3 regions of the Antricoccus suffuscus genome follow, and region 2 is predicted to be linked to each of the others. Evidence: riboswitches for the same ligand, from Rfam matches in the RefSeq annotation. Region 2 holds a riboswitch; each other region holds the start of a gene.
What was found. A riboswitch is a leader RNA that binds a small molecule or an ion and turns the genes downstream of it on or off. The one in region 2 is predicted to bind cobalamin.
Positions count from the first base shown of each region.

Region 1: another riboswitch for cobalamin. It lies ahead of metE (5-methyltetrahydropteroyltriglutamate--homocysteine S-methyltransferase); the one in region 2 lies ahead of CLV47_RS01345 (ABC transporter substrate-binding protein).
Region 3: another riboswitch for cobalamin. It lies ahead of cobN (cobaltochelatase subunit CobN); the one in region 2 lies ahead of CLV47_RS01345 (ABC transporter substrate-binding protein).

Region 1 is NZ_PVUE01000016.1:11,237-15,187, forward strand. It holds gene CLV47_RS16285 (ABC transporter substrate-binding protein) at 1-1,627, opposite strand, end outside; cobalamin riboswitch at 1,661-1,787, opposite strand; cobalamin riboswitch at 1,878-2,095, shown strand; gene metE (5-methyltetrahydropteroyltriglutamate--homocysteine S-methyltransferase) at 2,244-3,951, shown strand, end outside.
Region 2 is NZ_PVUE01000001.1:271,285-275,235, reverse strand. It holds gene CLV47_RS01350 (FecCD family ABC transporter permease) at 1-1,035, opposite strand, end outside; gene CLV47_RS01345 (ABC transporter substrate-binding protein) at 1,045-2,070, opposite strand; cobalamin riboswitch at 2,169-2,293, opposite strand; gene CLV47_RS01340 (TetR/AcrR family transcriptional regulator) at 2,422-3,090, shown strand; gene CLV47_RS01335 (VOC family protein) at 3,122-3,559, opposite strand; gene CLV47_RS21790 (HNH endonuclease signature motif containing protein) at 3,688-3,951, opposite strand, start outside.
Region 3 is NZ_PVUE01000008.1:90,976-94,926, reverse strand. It holds gene CLV47_RS11130 (precorrin-2 C(20)-methyltransferase) at 1-290, opposite strand, end outside; gene CLV47_RS11125 (precorrin-8X methylmutase) at 290-940, opposite strand; gene CLV47_RS21830 (hypothetical protein) at 942-2,087, opposite strand; cobalamin riboswitch at 2,092-2,244, shown strand; gene cobN (cobaltochelatase subunit CobN) at 2,278-3,951, shown strand, end outside.

The DNA.
Region 1 (3,951 bases), on a different contig from region 2:
GCCGGACGCTGGAGACCTTGTAGTCAACCCAGGCCGGGCCGACGACGACGGTGAAGTACTTGTAGGTGCCCGCCACGACGTACGCCTCGTCTGCGACAAGGATCTTCTGCGCGTCCTTCAGGAGCTGGTCGCGTTTCGAATCGTCGAACTCACCACGAAGCTGGTCGCCGATTTTGTCAATGGTGGGGTTGGTTATCCCCTGCGCGTTCGAGGACCCGCCGGTGACCCACCGGACGAGATACGGCTGGATCGGGTCCGCGGTTCCGGACAACGACCCGCTCAGTGCGACAGACGACTCCCACGCATTAGGGCCCTTCTTTACCGCTGCGGAGTCCTCTGCATTGTTGATCTCTAGGTCGAATCCGGCCTTCGCCACCTGGTCTTTCATCGCGATCGCGACGTCGACCGTTTCAGGTCCCTGGGCCTGCGTCACGAATCGGACGGTCAGCTTCTGGCCGTCCTTTTCCCGGATACCGTCCGACCCGACCGTCCATCCGGCATCGTCGAGTAGCGACTTCGCCTTCTTCAGATCGAACTTCTGATTCTTGAGTGCGAAGGGCATCTCGGTCGGATATAGACTCTCCGCGGCCTTGAACTGTCCGTTGCCGACGTCGTCCGCGATGCCCTTGTAGTCAATGGCCTCGGTGAATGCCTTTCGCACGTTGACGTCGGTGAAGATCCCGGCTTTGAGGTTCATCTCGACCAAGAGAGACTGAAGCGCCAGCTTTGAGGAGAGCACGGCTGCCTCGGGATCGCCCTGCAGCTCAAGCTTCGCCGAGGTCGAGGGGTAGAAGGCCATATCCGCCTCACCGCTTTTGACTCCGGCGATACGTGCCTGTTCGTCGGGTACGACCTTGACGGTGATGCCCTTCAGCGGCGGCTTGCCTTCCCAATGCTTAGCGAATGGTTTCAGTTGGAGGTTGTCCGGATCCCAGGCAGTAATCTCGTACGGGCCGGAGTAGGCGCCCTTTCCGACGATCTTGCTGGAGTCACCGCCGGCGGCATCCATGACGCTCACGTCGTAAATCTGTAGCGAGTTGTCCCGGGCGGCGAGCGCCGCCGGGACCATCGCATTCGGTGCGGGCGTGGTCAGGATGACCTTGTCACCCTCGGCGATCACGGTGGTCGCGGTGTCCAGGTAGACCTGGGCGGCCTTCGACTTCGCGATCTGCCGGGTGAGTGCGGCAGCAACAGCCTCGGCGTCTACCGGATTGCCGTTCTGAAAGGTCACGCCATCGCGCAAGGTGACTACCCATCGGGTGTCGCCGTCGCGGGATACATCCTTGGCAAGCCACGGCTTTATGCTGCCATCGTCCTCGACTTGAAGGAGATTCTCGGCGACACCCCAGTCGAAGAGCCAGTTCGTGCCTGTACCGGCCGGATCGAGTCCCGCGATCGTGTAGGAGTTGTAGATCGTAAGAGTGCCGTCGCCTTTGGCCCGGAGCTCTTTCGCCGCGCTGGCGGATCCCTGGTTGCCGTCGCTCGATGCGCCCGCGGAACATCCGGTGACAATCAGCGCAACGATGAGTGTGAGTGTAGCGATTATCGTGGGCGATCGACGTGGTCCGTTGGTGCGCTGGTTTGGCCGTCCGGCAGTAAACCGGGTGCGGTGAGCTGACACTCGCATGTTCATCCTCGTGACGTTGACCTGAATGGGTGCAGGTGTCCTGGCTCCCGGATCAACGCGCGCCTTCGGCCTTCCAACCCAGGGAGGTCGTGACCGTACGTGAAGGTTTGCTACTCGGTGACAGTTGCGGGACAGCCCCGGATTCGCACCGGTGTTCCCTGCGCGTTAGAAGGTAGCACTCGGGAGCGCACGGCAATGCGATCAGGCGGCGCGGTGCGGACCGTGCGTGTCGCTGCGACCGCGATCGGGGTAAGGTCGCGATGCAGCTGGTTTGCCTCGCCGCGTCGTGCGGTAAAGCAAAGTAATAGGGAACCCGGTGAGAGTCCGGGACTGCCCCGCAGCGGTAATTGGGAACGAACGCCGTCAGACAAGCACTGGGCCATCCGGCCTGGGAAGCGATGGCAAGTAGGTGATCGAGGCCCGATCGAGCCCATGAGTCCGAACACCTGCCAGTTGTGCGCCCGACAGCCGTCGGGTGCCGATAGTGACCTCGAGGGCGGGTCATGGCGGCTACGGGAAATCGAAGGTTGTCGCGTGTTCGACACGCATGACCGATGCCGTCGCCGGCCGGTATCTGCTCTCGCGGTCACGTAGGACTCGCGAAGGAGAGTTCGGTATGACCGATCAGGCGACGAGCCAACCACCGATCAGTCAATCGACTGTGTATGGATACCCGCGGCAAGGCGAAGACCGCGAGCTGAAGAGAGCCGTCGAAGGTTACTGGGCGGGCGGGACCGCCGAGGACCTCCAGTCCGTCGCGCGTCACTTGCGCCAGCAGCGACTGACCGTCCTACGCAACGCCGGCATCGATGAAGTGCCGGTCAATGACTTCTCGTTGTACGACCACGTGCTCGACATGGCCGTCATGTTGGGCGCGATTCCCGAGCGTCATCGGCAGGCCGTGCCGGTCACCGATACCCCGACCTCGAAGCTCGATCGGTACTTCGCGATGGCCCGCGGTACGGCGGATGTCGCACCGATGGAGATGACGAAGTGGTTTGACACCAACTACCACTATCTCGTGCCCGAGCTGCGCGAGTCGACCGAGTTCGAGCTCGATGCATCAAAGCCGCTGGAGGAGCTTGCAGAAGCCCGGGAGCTGGGGTTGCGCGCGCGTCCGGTGATCCTGGGGCCGATCAGTTTCCTGCTCTTGTCGAAGGCGGCATCCGGTGCGCGCCAGGGGTTCGAGCCCCTTTCACTCGTCGACCGCCTCGCGCCAAAGTACGGCGAGCTGCTGCAGTTGCTGCACGACGCAGGGGCCGGGTGGGTGCAGCTCGACGAGCCCGTGCTCGTGACGGATCAGTCGCCGCAGGTACTCGCACAGGTAAGAGACGTGTACGCCGCGCTCGCGGCGGAGCAGGCGCGCCCGAAAATCGTGGTGGCGTCGTACTTCGAGCGGCTCGGCGATGCACTCGACGTACTCGCCAAATCGCCGGTCGAGGGCCTGGCGATCGACTTCACCGGACCTGCGGCCCAGAACCTCACCGACTTGGCGGCGATCGGCGGCATTCCCGGCAAACGTCTGATCGCCGGCGTCATCGACGGGCGGAACGTCTGGCTCGCAGATCTGCAGACCGCCCTGTCGGCCCTCGTTACTCTGCTGGCGTTGGCGGATCGGGTAGACGTGAGTGCGTCGTGCTCGCTGCTGCACGTGCCGCTCGATGTCCGCCTCGAGCCGGATCTCGACCCGCAGGTTGCGGCGTGGCTGTCGTTTGCGCGCCAGAAGCTCGATGAGATCGTCACCCTTACCCGTGGAGTGAGTGGCAAGGCAGCGATTGCCGAAGAGCTTGAGTCCAACGGTGCGCTGCGGGTCATCCGCAGCACCTCGCCACTTGTGCGCGACGAAGCAGTCCGGGCGCGCGCCACGGCGGTCGGCGCCGACGACCTACGTCGTCATAGCCCATACGCACAGCGTGCGGAGCAGCAGCGCCGACGGCTTGGCTTACCGACGTTACCGACGACCACGATCGGTTCCTATCCGCAGACCGCGGACATACGCAAGGCGCGGGCAGGGCTGCGCAAGGGGACGGTCACGCCCGAGCAGTACGCCGAGACGATGCGCGAGGAGATTCGTAAGGTCATCGGGCTTCAAGAGGAGATCGGGCTGGATGTGCTTGTGCACGGCGAACCCGAGCGCAACGACATGGTCCAGTACTTCGCCGAACAGCTCAACGGCTATGTCGCCACAGTCAACGGCTGGGTGCAGTCTTACGGCAGTCGCTACGTGCGGCCGCCGATCATTCTCGGTGATGTCTCGCGGCGGCAGCCGATGACCGTCGAGTGGGGGAAGTACGCCCAGAGCCTGACGAGTCGACCGGTGAAAG
Region 2 (3,951 bases):
GGCCAGCAGATCGGCGCCGATGGTGAAGATCGCGCCGAGCAGCATCCCTACAGGCAGGCACCTGCGGTGGTTCGCGCCCACCAGCAGTCGGGTGATGTGGGGCATGACAAGTCCGACGAATCCGATCACACCGCAGACCGCGACAGTCACGCCGATCATCGCTGCGGACAGGACGAACATTCGCTGCCGGAAGCGGTGCACGTCGAGGCCCATGGAGATGGCGCTCTCTTCGCCGGTCAGTAACAGGTTGAGATTGCGCGCTTGGGCCAACGCGTAGCTGACGCCGAGCACGAGGACGATCGCCGGAATCGGGATCAACTTCCATTGCGCTGAGCCGAAACCGCCCAATGTCCAGAACAAGACCTGGGAGGCAAGGGTCCGATCGTCGGCGGTCAGGACAAGGAAGCTGGTGATCGCCGAGAGCACCGCGCTGATCGCCATACCCGTCAGGACCAACGTCGTGGCCGAGATACGCCCGCCGTACTTGGCGATACTCAGCACGAGAAGCAGGGTAAGCAGCGCGCCGAGGAACGCGGCGATGTTCAGCGTGTACGCCCCAAGGACTAGCAGCCCGAACCGCATGACGAATACGGCGCCGGTCGCGGCTCCGGCGGAGACGCCAAGCACCGTCGGCCCGGCGAGCGGATTGCGCATGACTGCCTGAACGACCGTGCCGACAACGGTCAGGCTCATGCCCGCGATGGCCGCGAGCAGGACCCGCGGCAGCCGCACATCCGCAACGATCCGGTCGGTGACGGCGTTCCAGGTTGGCGTGATCAGCCCGGGTGGAAAGATTCGGTGACCGATGACCCCCCATACGTCCGCCAGCGGTATGTGTACCGAGCCGATGGACAGAGCGAAGCCGGTGACGGCGATGAGGACCACCGTCAACGTGGTCACCGTCGCGGCCAGTCGGAGACGGTGACCGCCTGGTGAGGCGACGTGGACCCGACGTACCGATGCCTGGGTCGGCGACGACCGCAGCCGTGCAATGAGGCTCGCCCGCTCGTCGACTTCGGTATCGGTCTCGGTCACAATGCCGACCTACTTCTTCTTCGGATAAAGGTCAGGGTGAAACTGCTCAGCAAGTTGCTCGACACCCTCGGCCGACCGCGGCCCGGGTTGTGCGAGCGAGAGGCTGATCGTCGCGAAGTTTCCCTTCTTGATGGCAGTCGTATCGGCAAGCGCCGGAATGTCCTTCAACGTCGCGATCTTCGATTCGACGCTCGGGTCAAGGTAGTCGTAGATCAGGATAATGTCGGGGTTGGCGGCGGCCACCTGCTCCCACGACACCTTGCCCCACCGCAGTGGCTCGTCGGCGAGGATGTTCCTCCCGCCGGCCGCATCGATCATGACCGACGCGTAGGCCCAACCGCCGACCGTCTGCGGCGCGTCCGTGCCCGAGTTGTAGAGGAAAACCTTCGGCCGATCCGAACCCTTGACCGCGTCTTTGACCTTGTCCACTGTGGCATCGAACTTCTTCACCGCCTTCTCGGCCGCGGCGTTGACGTTGAAGATCTTGCCAATGGTCTTGAGCTCGTCCGGCATGTCTTGAAGCGTCTTGGGTTCATCGGTGCAGCCGACCGGGCTCAGGTGCGTTTTGATGCCCAAGTCCTGCAACTGCTGCCGAGTGTGGCCGGTGCTCGCGGAGAATCCATCGCCATATCCGGCGTACACGAAGTCGGGATTCGCGGCGAGTAGCTGCTCCATGCTCGGTTGTCCGGCTGCGAGGACCGGGATCTTGTCGTACGCCGACTTGTACTGCGGTCCGATCTTGCGACCCTTCAGGTACGCCGTACCCACCATCCGATCGCCGAGTCCGAGCTCAAGCATCGTCTCGGTGGCAGTCGAAGTAAGGGTGACGGCACGTTGAGGTGGCGCGTCGTAGGTCTGCGTCACGCCGCAACTCTCTACCGCCAACGGGTACGCCGTCTGCTTGCCCTTGGCCACCGCGGATCGGGACGAGGTTGCCTGCTTGTCGGCGACGGCGCTGCCACATCCTGCCACCGCGACAAGCGCGACGATAGTGACGGCGAGACACTTCGTAAGTACGGCGACGCGGTAGCGCATGAATGGTCCTTCGCGGGCAGTCGGTATGCGAAGGACCGGAAGCGATGGCATCAACCGGGACGCGGCCACCGCCGCCTATTGCAATCCTCGGCAATGTGAGCGGTCATCAACGCGAAGCCTCGGTATTCCGACTTAGCGACAATTACTCGGCCGCTCACGGTTGCGGGACAGTTCCGGAATTTCGCCGGATTCCCCTTGGCTCGCTTCGCGCACATTAGCAGACCGTTCATCGCCTTCACGTTCGTCCGGTTAGGGAGGCCGCCGCGTAGCGAAATCGGCTACCCTGATTCCACATTGGTAGACAAACAACTACGTTTGAGTATCCCGAATTCGCACCATTGGATGGACTTCATGACCGACCGACCGCACGTGATGACGGCACCGCGCCAGTCGCGATCCGAATTGTCGACGACCCGCTTGATCAACTCGGCCGCCGAACTCATCGCTGAAAACGGATATGAGCGCACGACCCTTGCGGCGATCGGGAAACACGCGGGTTACAGCCACGGCATTGTCACGCGCCGGTTCGGTTCCAAAGAAGGTCTCCTGATCGCACTCATCGAGAAGATGGCGATGGGCTGGACCGAGACTCACCTGAAGCCAGCGATCGGCAGTACGACGGGCCGCGAGGCGCTGCACATCCGAGTGAATGCGTTTCGATCCAGCTGGCGCAAGTCCGAGCGTCGCATGCGCGCCCTCTACACATTGATGTTTGAAGCGCTCGGACCGATCCCGCATCTCAAGGAGCGCATGGTCGAACTGCATCGGTACAGCCGGGAGTCGGTTATTGAGTTGATCCAGCTCGGCGTCGCCGACGGCAGCGTCGATCCAACAGTCGATTCAGAACGTGTCGCACGGCTCTTCCTTGGAGCGCTGCGCGGCGCGGCGTACCAGGCAATGCTCGATCCCGAGGCAGTCGACATCTACGACGCACTCGACGATCTAGACCTACTCGTCGACCGACTGGTGCCGGTCGCCGGCAAGTCGGCCAGCCCGAAGAAGTCAGCAACGAAGAAGTAAGTCACGACTTACCGCAGCCCTGGCGTACCGATCAACTCTTTTTCAGTTCCTGAGCGAGCATCACGATGATCCCGCTGGGGCCGCGGATATAGCTGAGTTTGTAGATGTCCTCGTAAGTCGCAACTCCGCGTAGCGGATAACACCCGTGCGCGGCGGCGATCTCAAGAGCCTCGTCGATGTCGTCGACTGAGAAGGCGACGCGGTGCATGCCGATCTCGTTGGGCTGCGTGGGCTCGGTTTCGATCGCGTTGGGGTGTATGTATTCGAAGAGTTCGAGGCGACCGCTGCCATCGGGTGTCTGAAGCATGGCAATGTTGGCGTGGTTGCCATCGAGGCCGACGGCCGTGTCGGCCCAATCGCCGCTGACTGTATCGCGGCCGAGGACGGTCAGGCCGAGATCGGTAAAAAAGGCGATAGTCGCCTCGAGATCACGGACGGCAACACCGACGTTCTCGAATTTGATTGGCATGCGTTGCACGCTATCGCATTGAGTTCGCCCCCACAGAGGACCGAACGACCGGCGGAATTGACGGCGTGCCACAGCGATCGGCGAGTGGGCAATTAGTACGCCGAGGATCGATGCACGATGGCCGGCGGCTATTCGCGTCGATTGGCGAGGGTGATGCGATGATGCAGGACCGGTGTACGGGTCGGCTCAATCCACGCCGGCGGGCGCCAGTGCGGGAGTCCATCGACCATGACTGATTCCCAGCCCCGGTCCTCGAATTCGCGGTGGTGGTATCCGCACGCGAGGGTCAAGTCGTCGATATCGGTGGGTCCGAGGTCGCGCCAGGAGGTGACGTGGTGGATGTCGCACCATTCCGGTGGTACGTCGCAGCCGGGGAAGCTGCAGCCGCCATC
Region 3 (3,951 bases), on a different contig from region 2:
AGATGCACCGCGAGCCGATCGGCGGACTCGTCGTAAAAGTCATTGATAGCGCCGTAGTAACCGCCAGGATGAGGGCTTGAGCCGGTTGTCACCGGATATGCCAGCAGTTCTTCCAATGCACCGTCGGGGACCAGTGACGAGACGATATCTCGCGCGATCGACTTGCGCATTGGGCCCGAGTGGTAGGCGATCACGTCCGCCGCGCCAATGAGGCGGGCCGCTTTGAGGGTGACGAGCTCCGGATCGCCTGGCCCGACGCCAATCCCGTAGAGCCGTCCTGGGCTTGTCATCAGATCTCGCGTTCCTGCGCCAGCGCATTGATCGCCGACACGGCGAGCGCCGAACCGCCACGACGACCGTGTACGACGAGGTGCGGAATCGCAGGCGTAAAGGCCGTCAGCGCCAGCTTGGACTCGGCCGACCCGACGAAACCGACTGGTACGCCGACAATCGCGGCCGGGCGAGGTCCTCCTGCGGCGATCAACTCAAGCAGGTGGAACAACGCCGTCGGCGCATTACCGATCGCCACCACGGCGCCTTCGAGCCGGTCTCCCCACAACGAGACCGCCGCGGCCGAACGCGTTGTGCCCCATGTGCTCGCGAGCTCTGCAACTCGCGGGTCGCGCAACAGGCACACCACGTTGTTGTCTGCGGGCAGCCGTTTGCGCGTGATCCCGGACGCAATCATCATTGCGTCGGTAAAGATCGGCGCTCCGGACTCGAGAGCCGCACGGGCCGCCGCGACCAGCTGATCGTGTACGACGACGTCTGCCGGTAGGTCGACCTGGCCGCACGCGTGAATCATCCGCACGACGACGGCCCGCGCGTCGTGCGGAATCTGCGTCAGGTCCGCTTCGGCTCTGATCATCGCGAAAGATCGCTCATATATCTGCGATCCGTCGCGCTCGTAGTCGTAGACGCTCGGCGGCGGCGTGGTCACGTCAAGATCCATTCGTTGGGACGGCGTCGAAGCCATCGGGTGAGCTAACTACACGATGCGGTACGGCGGGCTGGCCGCAACGGCGATCGCAGGCGCTGATGTGCACAATCTCGTCTGGGGCTAGACCACCTGCCTCGACGATCCGCTCGGCGACTCTACGCGTGTCGAACGCGGCCCTTACGCAGCCGGGTGCTCCGGCGCAGGCAAAGACCCGGCTCCACGGCGACTGTGCGTCGGCGACAAGACCCGCCGCACTGAGCCGGGCCAGGGAATCGCCCGCCGCATCACGGTCGATCCCCGGTACGACGATGTCCCGCGCGGGCGTGATGACGAGCGATCCGTCACCCGCAACCTGCCCGAGGGCGCCAAGGTGGTCAGCGGTGAGCAGGCCGAGTGGCGCGTGAACATAGAGCGCGATCCGGCTATCGTCCTGCTTGAGTGTGCCCAGCGCGCGTGGCGTAGGCCGAACAGCAGACGCCACAACCCGCGATTGGACGATCTGGGCTCCCCCATCTGGCAGGTCAAAGACGCGCCACTGCGAATGACGCGCCTGCATGAATCGCTTCGCTCGCTCGACAATGACCGGCGCGGCCTCGGTCAATGCCAGGTGCTCGCCCAGCCCTTGGCGGCCGGCACGCAGAATTCCTCGAGTCCCATCGACCAACCGGTAGGACAAATCCGAGGTAAATGCCTCCATGTCGCCACGTCCGTCGTCCAAAGCGAAAAGAAAACGACCAGGAAGGTCGGCGAGGATCGGCTCGGAGGCGAGCAACCGATCAACCTGCGCCACAAGAGGACGGATATCGGCGAACCCGCCAAGGAGACCGGTCAGTGGCGAGGCGACGATGTTGCGGACACGCTCGTGCGTGGGGTACGGCAGGTAGCCCGCGTCGATAACGCCCTGGGCAAGTCGCTCGTCGACCTCTCCATCCGTCAGGGTCAAGCCGCGGACCTGCAGGTTCGCCCGCGACGTGATCGCAATGTGGCCATCGCCGTACGCCGTCGAAAGTCGTGACAGCGCAACCAATCCCGCGATCGTTGTCTGCCCGCCCGGCACCCGCAGCCTGATGAGCGCGCCGTCCGCCGCGACGAACGGACGCAACAGCCCGGGGCAGCGGTCTGGCTCGGCGTGGTCAGCTAATGTCACCGGCCCATCGTAGTGGGATTGTCGCCCGATAGGCTGAGCCGGCAACCCATCGATGGAATAGGAACCCGGTGCAACTCCGGGACGGTCCCGCCACTGTGAACGCGGCACGCACCAGCTGCCGCGCAAGTCAGGAACTAACCGCGATGGCATCTACGACTCGAGGCGCGGACCTCGATAAGGAGCTCGTCTCATGCCCCGCATCGCGCTGGTATCGACCTCAGACACCGACCTACTCTCGGCCCGGGCCAGCCAGGCCGACTACGTCTATGCCAATCCAACCAAGATCACGCTGGACGAGATGGGCTCGCTCTGTGACGGTGCCGACCTGATCGTTGCGCGCATCCTCGGCTCGCCCGAGTCATTGCGCGAGGAGTTCGACAGGATGCGCCAGACCGGCAAGCCGCTCGTCGTACTCGGTGGCGAACAGACACCCAACGCGTCCTTGATGGAGATCTCGTCCGTGCCGATGGGAGTCGCAGCCGACGCACACGTCTACCTCGCGGAGGGCGGTGCCGACAACCTCCGGCAGCTGCACGCGTTTCTCTGCGACACGATCCTGCTCACGGGTGAAGGATTCGAGCCGGCCCTGCGGATGCCCAACTGGGGCGAGCTCGATCGCCCGGCACCGGCCGGCCCGGCCACGGACGGGGCGGTCCGGCCACGCGTTGGAATTCTCTTCTACCGAGCGCAGTACACCGCCGCCAACACCGACTACGTCCATGGGCTTGCCGACGCTATCGATGACGCTGGCGGGGTTGGTATCCCGATCTTCTGCGCATCCCTGCGTGATGCACCGCACGATCTCCTGACTCATCTGGGAACTCTCGATGCGCTCGTCACTACGGTCCTCGCCGCGGGCGGTACAAAGCCCGGTACGGCGGGCGCCGGTCAGGATGACGAGGCCTGGGATGTGCGGGCCTTGGCGGCGCTCGATATCCCTATGCTGCAAGGGCTGTGCCTCACCTGGGACCGCGAGACCTGGGCTACCTCCGACGAGGGACTGTCACCGCTCGACGTCGCAACCCAAATCGCCGTACCCGAGTTTGACGGCCGCCTGATCACCGTGCCCTTCTCGTTCAAGGAGACCGACGCGGACGGACTGCCGCACTACGTTCCGGATGCTGAGCGGTGCGCTCGAGTCGCCGGGATCGCGGTCGCGCATGCAAGGTTGCGGCACATCCCGCCCGCCGATCGCAAGATCGCGGTCGTGCTGTCTGCCTATCCGACCAAACACTCCCGTATCGGTAACGCGGTCGGGCTCGACACGCCAGTCTCCGTCGTCCGGCTCCTGCGCGCGATGCATGAGGCGGGCTACGACGTCGGCCCGGTCGGCACCAAAGACGCGCTCCCCGGGCTCGCTCCCCTTGAGCCTATTGAGGACGAGTCGCCCGATACGACTGCCGGAAATGCGCTCATCCACGCGCTCATCGAAGCCGGCGGGCAAGACGAAGAATGGCTCACCAACGAGCAGCTGTCCGGGCAGCCAGTGCGGATCAGGGCCGCCGACTATCGTGCTTGGCTCGCTGAGCTGCCGAAGCAGCTGGTCGACAGCGTGGTCGAGAAATGGGGCGAAGCCCCCGGGGAGTTGTTCGTCGATACCTCGCGCGATCCCGACGGCGAGATCGTCGTTGCCACCCTGCAAGCGGGCAACGTCCTGGTGATCGTCCAGCCGCCACGCGGGTTCGGCGAGAACCCGATCGCGATCTACCATGATCCGGATCTGCCTCCGTCGCACCATTACCTGGCTGTATACCGCTGGCTGGAGAAGTCGTTCGGCGCCCACGCCGTCGTACACATGGGCAAACACGGCAACATGGAATGGCTACCCGGCAAGAACGTCGGCATGTCGGCGGAATGTGCTGCC